Regions from separate parts of the Mesorhizobium sp. WSM4884 genome, predicted to be linked through region 1. Evidence: predicted binding sites of a transcription regulator. Region 1 holds the regulator's gene; the other holds the start of a gene.
The links. The regulator LexA, encoded in region 1, represses DNA repair genes until DNA is damaged. The targets are predictions, from matches to a motif close to TGTTCNNNNTGTGTTCNG.

Region 1 (4,429 bases):
GACCGGCGTGGAGATGGAGGCGCTGACCGCGGCGTCGATCGCCTGCCTCACCATCTACGACATGGCCAAGGCGGCGGACCGCGCCATGGTTATCTCCGGCATCAGGCTGGTCGAGAAGACCGGCGGCAAGTCGGGCGACTACAAGTCCGTCAAATCCGGGGCGAGTTCCTGACGATGGCGCTGGTTCCGGTCGCCGAGGCGCTCGGGCGCTTGTTGGATGGCGCAACCGCGCTGCCGGGCGAAAACGTGCCGCTGGCCGATGCGGCCGGCCGGGTGCTCGCCGAACCGCTGGTGGCGCTGCGCACCCAGCCGCCCTTCGACGCTTCGGCCATGGACGGCTATGCCGCCCGCGCTGTCGACGTGACCTCCGTGCCGGCGCGGCTTTCCGTGATCGGCGTGGCGCCCGCCGGGCGCGGTTTTGCCGGCTCCGTCGGCAAGGGTAAGGCGGTGCGCATCTTCACCGGTGCGCCGCTCCCCGAAGGCGCCGACACCGTCGTCATCCAGGAAAATGTTCGCGACCTCGGCGGCGGCAGCATCGAAGTGACCGAGCCGACGGCGGAAGCACGCAACGTCCGTCGCCGTGGACTCGACTTCGGCCAGGGTGATGTACTTCTCGAAAAAGGCCGCCTGCTCGATCCAGCAGCGCTATCGCTGGCGGCGTCCGCCAATCATCCGAGCCTCAACGTGGTGCGTCGGCCGATGGTGGCCATCATCGCCACGGGCGACGAATTGCTACCGCCGGGAAGCGCGCTCGGCCCCGACCAGATCATCTCGTCCAACGCCTATGGCGTAGCGGCGACGGCGCAGTCGGTCGGTGCCCGCGCCCTCGACCTCGGTATCGCCGCCGACCGGCAGGATGCGATTTCGGCGCTGGTCAAGAAAGCGGTCGCGGTCGGCGCCGATGTCATCGTCACCCTCGGCGGCGCCTCGGTCGGTGATCACGATCTGATCCACGACGTGCTGACCGGCGAAGGCATGCAGCTCGATTTCTGGAAGATCGCCATGCGCCCCGGCAAGCCGCTGATGTTTGGCCGGCTTGGCAAAATCCGCTGCATCGGCCTGCCCGGCAATCCGGTGGCGAGTCTTGTCTGCTCGCAATTGTTCCTGAAGCCGCTCCTGGCGCGTCTTGGCGGCCGCGATTTCCGACAGGACATCCGCACCGCGCAGCTGGCTTCCGCGATGCGCGCCAACGATCTCAGGCAGGACTATGTGCGGGCAGTCGTGCGCGAGGATGCCGGACAGTTGATCGCGACACCGTTCAGCATCCAGGATTCCTCCATGCTGAGGACGCTCGCCGAGGCCAACGGCCTGATCGTGCGCGAGCCGTTCGCCCCGGCTGCGGAAGCCGGCGACGAATGCAGCGTTCTGATGTTACGCTGAACAAAACGTCAACAGATTCACTAAACTTTAAACGGTTGCGGAACACAACTGGAACAGATAGTGTTTGTTCTGGGTTTGTTTTTCTGATTCTGGTTCCAGAACCCATGGGGGCCGCCATGCTGACGCGCAAACAACATGAACTGCTGATGTTCATCCATGAACGGCTCAAGGAAAGCGGCATTCCGCCGTCTTTCGACGAGATGAAGGAAGCGCTCGACCTCGCTTCGAAGTCGGGCATCCACCGTTTGATCACGGCACTGGAGGAGCGCGGCTTTATTCGCCGGCTGCCGAACCGCGCGCGCGCTCTTGAGGTGCTGCGCCTGCCCGATTCGATCGCGCCCGGCCTGAATGCGGCGAGAAAATTCTCGCCGAGCGTCATCCAAGGCGGTCAAGGCAATCTCGGCCGGCAGATCAAGCCGGCAGCGCCCTCCCGGACGCCGACGCCCAGCAATGACGACGACGCCATTTCGGCCGTGTCCATCCCGGTGATGGGTCGCATTGCCGCCGGTGTGCCGATCGACGCTATCCAGCACCAGACGCACTCGATCACAGTTCCGCCGGATATGATCGCTGGCGGCGAGCACTACGCGCTTGAGGTCAAGGGCGATTCGATGATCGAAGCCGGCATCTTCGACGGCGACACGGTGATCATCCGCAATGCCAATACAGCGAGCCCGGGCGAGATCGTGGTGGCGCTGGTAGACGACGAGGAAGCGACACTGAAACGCTTCCGCCGCAAGGGCGCCTCGATCGCGCTCGAGGCCGCCAACCCGGCCTATGAGACCCGCATCTTCGGACCGGACAGGGTCAAGGTGCAGGGCAAGCTGGTCGGGCTCATTCGTCGCTACTGAGTGGCGGCGGCTTGGTCTGTGGCTTCTCAGGCCGCTCGTATGGCGCTAGTCCCCTCGCCTCGCGCGAGTAGCGCCGCTGTTCGTGCCAGGGGCGATAGGGCTTTTCGACGGCATATTGAATGGCGGCTCGCGCCGTTGCCGACTGCGCGTCGAAGTAGACGGCGGCGCTGCCGTCACGCGCAAGCTGCCGCTTGGTGACGACGAGGATGCGTGGATCGCGGCAAGGATTGTAGGCCGTGGCGTCGTTGATGACGATAAGGTCGGCGAAGCTGCAGGCCGGCCTGGCGCTATCGTGGTTTTCCGCCAAGGCGACGATTGCACCGGACGGATGCCGGCCAATGCAGAGATCGCCAGTGCAGTAAAAGGGGGATCCCGCCGGCAGGTCGACCGGGTCTGCGATGTCGAGTGCGCCTTTCGCGAATGTTTCCGGCGGCACGATCGTTTCGGCCCGCAGCGCGCGTTTCCAATTGTCGGTGGTGAACTCGTTGGAGCGGGCGCGATTGATGGCGAGCTCGCCGCCGCCGATCGGCATCGCCACCAGATGCGCGTCCTCGGAGATCAGCAGGTCCGGCGTGCGCACTTGCGGGACCGCCAGTAGTGCGGCCAGCGCGAAGGGCACTGCCGCCAGCCTGAGCCAGGTGGTGGCCATGGTTGCTATCACCAGCGCGATTGTCGCGAGCAGCACCGACTGGATCGAGATCAGCCCCACGGCATCGACCGGCGACCGTTCCGAAATCCAGGCCGAAATCGCGATCATCGCCGTCAGGCCCTTGCCCATAACGTAGAGGAAAGGACCATCGAAGCCGAATGGCATCGCCAGTGCGCTAAAGACGGCAAACGGCATGACGACCAGCGACACGATCGGCATGACGGCCAAATTAGCCAGCAGGCTGAGCGGCGAGACGCGCTGGAAGTGCCAGATGGCAAACAGCGCCGTCGCACTTCCGGCAATGATCGACGTCATCGCGGCGCCGCCCGCTCCGACCGCAAGCTTGTGCGACAGGAACCGCAGGAACGACCGCTTCGCCGGCGGCGCTCTCACCTTGCCGGCGCGGTAGTCGGCCCAGCCCGCATAGGCGCCGACAAGGGCCGCGGTCGCGGCGAACGACATCTGGAAGCTCGGACCAACCACTTCGTGCGGCGACACCAGGATGACGGCGATGGCCGAAATCGCCAGGTTGCGCATCGTGAGCGCCGCGCGATCGAAGAGCACGGCGATCAGCATGACAGCGAGCATGATGAAGCTTCGTTCGGCGGCGACCACCACGCCGGAGATGACGAGGTAAGCGGCAATCGACACCAGCGCGATCGCAGCGGCATACTTCTTCACCGGCCGGCGTGACGAAAAATCCGGAAGCAGCGCGAAGACGCCGCGCAGCAAAAGCATGACTGTGCCGGCGACCAGCGCCATGTGCAGCCCAGAGATCGAGATAATGTGGTAGATGCCGGTCCGCCGCATCGCCTCGTTGATTTCCTCGGGAATGCCCGCGCGAACGCCGACGATCAGCGCCGCGGCAATCTCGCCTTCGGGTCCGCCGACGCTGCTTCTGATGTGATCGGCAATCGCCTCGCGCGCGTTCTCGATCGCTGAGGCGATGCTCGCCTGGGCAGGAGGGTCATTTGTCGGAATGACTTTCGGATCGCCGAGGAAAAATCCACTGGCGCCGATGCCGGAGAAATAGCTGTCGAAGGAAAAATCATAACTTTCGGGGCGAACCGGTCCGGTCGGCGGCAGGAGCCGTGCATAGCCCGTCACCAGCGATCCTGCCTTCACGTTCGGCGGAATCCTGCGTGCCGAGAGCCTGACGCGATCCGGCGCGTAGCGCAGTTTTGGCTGCGCGGTCGAGACGAGGTCGATGGTCAGCCGCACCCGGCCATTGGCCATCTCCTCGGCGACGACGACGCGACCCGTCAGCCGCGTCTGTATCTCTGAGCCGAGCATCGGCGTTGCGGTCCGCCATGTCTCGACCTTCGCGGCGACAAAGCCCAGCGCGCAAAACAGCGCCGCCATGAAGATAAGATGCGTCTTTGGCGAAGAACGGGAAACCACCGCGCAGACGGCCATCAGCCCCACCGCCGCCAGCGGCCGGTAGAGATCCGGCTCGCTGTTCAAGGAAAAATAGAGGATCACGCCGGCGGCAAGGAACACCGGCACCAGCAGGAAACCGATGCCGCGGTCGAGCTCGGTCGCGGCGGCC
Region 2 (4,429 bases), on a different contig from region 1:
GCCGAACGGTCGTTCTTCCACATGTCGGTGTAGCCGCTTTCCTCCAGGATGGTCTCGGCGAGCTCGGTGTGGGGCGTGGTCTCCAGCGCCTTCTGCCAGCGCTCGAAATTGGCCGCGACCTCGCGAAGTGCTGCACGCGGCTTCGGCTTCAGCTCGTCGCTTTCGGCGAGCGTCGCCGCGGCCTCCAGCATCGGGATTTGCATGGCGCGCGCCGTGTCGTGGATCTGGCGAATGGTCGCTTCGCCAAGGCCGCGCTTCGGCACGTTGACGATGCGCTCGAAGGCGAGGTCGTCGCCGCTGTTGGCGACGACGCGGAAGAAGGCCAGCGCGTCGCGGATTTCCAGCCGCTCGTAGAAACGCGGGCCGCCGATGACGCGGTAGTTCAAGCCCAGCGTGATGAAGCGGTCTTCGAAGGAGCGCATCTGGAAGGACGCGCGCACCAGGATCGCCATGTCGTTGAGATTGTGCTTCTGCCGCTGATAGGCCTCGATCGCCTCGCCGATGGCTCTAGCCTCTTCCTCCGAGTCCCAGGCGGCATGGACATGCACCTTGTCGTCCTCGGGATCGTCGCGGTCGGTGAACAGCGTCTTGCCGAAGCGGCCCTCATTGTGGGAGATGAGGTGCGAGGCGGCGCCCAGGATATGCGCGGTGGAACGGTAGTTGCGCTCCAGCCTGATGATGGTCGCGCCCGGAAAATCCTTGTCGAAGCGCAGGATGTTGTCGACCTCGGCGCCGCGCCAGCCATAGATCGACTGGTCGTCGTCGCCGACGCAGCAGATGTTTACTTTGTTTTCGCTCACGGCCGCGCGCTCGCTTCGCTCGCTGGCCTCCGCGGGGGCGGCCTGACCGGCCGACGCCCGGTCGGGCTTGCGGCCTTCGGCCGACGGCGAACGTCCGGCGTTTGACCGCTGTGCCAGAAGCCGCAGCCACATGTATTGCGCGGTGTTGGTGTCCTGGTACTCGTCGACGAGGATGTATTTGAACTTGCGGTGATAATCCTTCAGCACGTCAGGATAGGCGCGGAAGATGCGGATCGGATGATAGAGCAGATCGCCGAAGTCGCAGGAGTTCAGCGTCTGCAGTCGCTCCTGATAGGCCTTGTAGAGCTGGCGGCCCTTACCGTTGCCGAAGCTGCGGGCGTCGCCTTCCGGAATCTCGTCAGGGCCGAGGCCCTTGTTCTTCCAGTTGTCGATCATCTGGGCGAATGTCTTCGCCGGCCAGCGCTTGTCGTCCAGACCTTCCGCCTGGATCAGCTGCTTGATCAGCCGAACGACGTCGTCGGTGTCGAGGATGGTGAAATCGGATTTCAACCCGGCAAGCTCGGCATGGCGTCGTAAAAGCTTGACGCCGATCGAATGGAAAGTGCCGAGCCAGGGCATGCCCTCGACATTCTCCTCGCCGATCAGGAAGCCGATGCGCTGCTTCATCTCGCGCGCGGCCTTGTTGGTGAAGGTGACGGCGAGAATCTGCGACGGGAAGGCCCTGCCGGTGGCAAGGATGTGGGCGATGCGCGTGGTCAAAACCCGCGTCTTGCCGGTGCCGGCGCCAGCCAGCACCAGAACCGGGCCTTCCGTTGTTTCGACGGCAAGCCGCTGTTCCGGATTGAGGCCGTTGAGATAATCGGGCGCACGGCTCTGCGCGCTGCGCGCGGCCATGGCGCGCGCAGCAATGCCGGATGGGGCGGGCCGCGCATTCGGTTCGTCAAAGAAGGGCATGTCTTCCGAAAAGCCGGACATCGTCCCCGAATGTAGTGATTCGGCAGCGAAAGGCCAGAAGTGTCTACGTTTTGTTCTGTTTTTGCACTGTCCGGCTTGCTTGACAGGCGCGGCCGGTGAGGGAAAGGTGCCGGCAGGGCAGGGGCGGCAAGCCGTTTCCTGAGAGGCGCCGCAAGTGCGCAGCAGTCGAAGGAGCACCCGTCTTGGCTGTCACCATCACGTCCCTTGTCCTCCTCCTTATCGGCCTGGTTCTCGGTGGCGGCGGCATCTGGTTGGTCTCGCTGGGCGGCAGCTGGTATTATGTGATTGCGAGTCTCGCTTTTCTGGTCACGGCCTTTCTTATCTTTCGTCGCAAGTCGACGGGGCTCTGGCTCTATGCGGTGTTCGTGCTCAGCACGCTGTGCTGGGCGGTGTGGGAGATCGGCTTCGACTGGTGGCAGCTCGGCCCGCGCGGCGGCATCATCGTCCTCGTCGCGCTGTGGCTGCTGACCCCATGGGCAAGGCGAGGGTTCACCGGTCCGGACGGCCGCGCGCCTCTCATCCTGGCGGTGCTGGCCTCGCTTGCGGTGGCGGGCTATTCGATGACCACCGATCCAACGGATATCGGCGGCACACTCGACACCGACAAGGTGACGCCGACGGCCAATCTCGGCGGCGACATGCCGGCCGGCGAGTGGCATTTCTACGGCCGCACGCCATTCGGCCAGCGCTATTCGCCGCTCGATCAGATCACGCCCGACAACGCTGCCAAGCTGCAGCCGGCCTGGACCTATCGCACCGGCGACGTGAAAGGTCCCGACGATATCGGCGAGACGACCTATCAGGTAACGCCGCTGAAAGTGGGCGACGCGCTGTTCATCTGCACGCCGCACAATTTCGCCATCGCCATCGATGCCGCGACCGGCAAGGAGAAGTGGCGCTACGATCCGAAGGTCAAGCTCGATCCCAACCGCCAGCACCAGACCTGCCGCGGCGTGTCCTACTATGCCGACCCGAAGATCGCGGCCGGGCAGCCTTGTGCTGGGCGCATCTATCTGCCGACCTCCGATGCCAGGCTTATCGCGCTCGATGCCGCCAGCGGCCAGGTATGTTCGTCCTTCGCCGAAAGCGGCACGCTCAATCTCATGGCCAACATGCCCTATCCGAAGTCGGGCTATTATTATTCGACCTCGGCGCCGCTGATCGTCGCCGGCAAGATCATCGTCGGCGGCGCGGTCAACGACAATTATTCGACCGAGGAGCCGTCGGGCGTCATCCGCGCCTACGATGCCGGCACCGGTGCCTTGCTGTGGAACTGGGACTCCGGCAATCCGGACCAGACGGCGCCGCTACCGGCGGAGCAGAAATACACGAACAACTCACCCAACATGTGGTCGACGGCGAGCGCCGACGAGAAGCTCGGCCTGCTCTACCTGCCGCTCGGCAACCAGACGCCGGACCAGCTCGGCATGGGCCGCAGCGCCAATACCGAAAAATTCTCCTCCTCGATCACCGCGCTCGACCTCAACAGCGGAAAATTGCGCTGGGTTCGCCAATTGGTGCATCACGATCTGTGGGACATGGACGTGCCGGCCCAGCCGACACTGGTCGACATCACCTCGGCCAACGGCACGGTCGTGCCGGCGCTGGTCGGGCCGACCAAGCAGGGCGACCTCTATGTGCTCGACCGGAGCACCGGCGAACCGATAATCCCGGTGAAGGAGATGCCGGCGCCGGGCGGCGCGATCGAAGGCGACCATGCCTCGCCGACGCAGCCGGAGTCGGGGCTTTCGTTCAATCCCAGGCGGCTTACCGGCGCGGACATGTGGGGCATCACCATGTTCGACCAGCTGGCGTGCCGGATCGCGCTCAGGAAATTGCGCTACGAGGGGCGTTACACGCCGCCCTCGCTGCAGGGATCGCTCATCTATCCCGGCAATTTCGGCGTCTTCAACTGGGGCGGCGTCGCGGTCGACCCGGTGCGGCAGGTGATGTTCGGCATGCCGACCTATCTCGCCTTCACCTCGACGCTCGTTCCGCACGCGGACGTGCCGCCGCCGGGCGACAGCACCAAAGGCAGCGAGCAAGGGCTCAACCGCAACGAGGGCGCACCCTACGCGGTGGTACTGAAACCGTTCCTGTCGCCGCTCGGCATTCCCTGCCAGGCGCCGCCCTGGGGCTACGTCGCCGGCGTCGACCTCAGGACCGGCCAGACCGCCTACAGGCACCGCAACGGCACCGTCTACGACATGACGCCGCTGCCCCTGCCGTTCAAGGTCGGCGTTCCGGGCATCGGCGGGCCGATGATCACCGCCGGCGGCGTGGCCTTCCTGGGTGCGGCGGTCGACGACTATCTGCGCGCCTACGATCTCACCACCGGCAGGCAGCTCTGGCAGGCAAGGCTGCCGGCCGGCGGGCAGTCGACACCGATGACCTACACGGTCGCCGACGGCCGCCAGTTCGTCGTCATCGTCGCCGGCGGCCACGGCTCGGTCGGTACCAAGCCCGGCGACTATGTGATGGCCTACACGCTCGCCAAGTAGACGACCGTGTCCAGACTTCAGAGGCCGAGATGGCTCCTCAGGCTGGGCACCTGGCCAAGCACCTGGTTGGTGAGATCCGGGCCGGCGGCTGCTTCGGCCTGCTTGATCAGGGTCTCGCCGGCCTGACGGATCTGCGCCATGTCGAGCCCGGACTCTTTCAGCACCGCGACGCCGTTGATCAATGCGCCGGCC

Region 2: P9236_RS01110 (UvrD-helicase domain-containing protein) is a predicted target of LexA. The motif match lies at 1,788-1,805, and genes of this name have one in related genera.

The regions. Positions count from the first base shown of each region.
Region 1 covers NZ_JARTVO010000004.1:340,497-344,925, reverse strand. The annotation lists gene moaC (cyclic pyranopterin monophosphate synthase MoaC) at 1-172, shown strand, start outside; gene glp (gephyrin-like molybdotransferase Glp) at 175-1,380, shown strand; gene lexA (transcriptional repressor LexA) at 1,497-2,231, shown strand; gene P9236_RS09065 (ComEC/Rec2 family competence protein) at 2,215-4,429, opposite strand, start outside.
Region 2 covers NZ_JARTVO010000001.1:256,347-260,775, forward strand. The annotation lists gene P9236_RS01110 (UvrD-helicase domain-containing protein) at 1-1,736, opposite strand, end outside; gene P9236_RS01115 (glucose/quinate/shikimate family membrane-bound PQQ-dependent dehydrogenase) at 1,919-4,237, shown strand; gene P9236_RS01120 (hypothetical protein) at 4,255-4,429, opposite strand, start outside.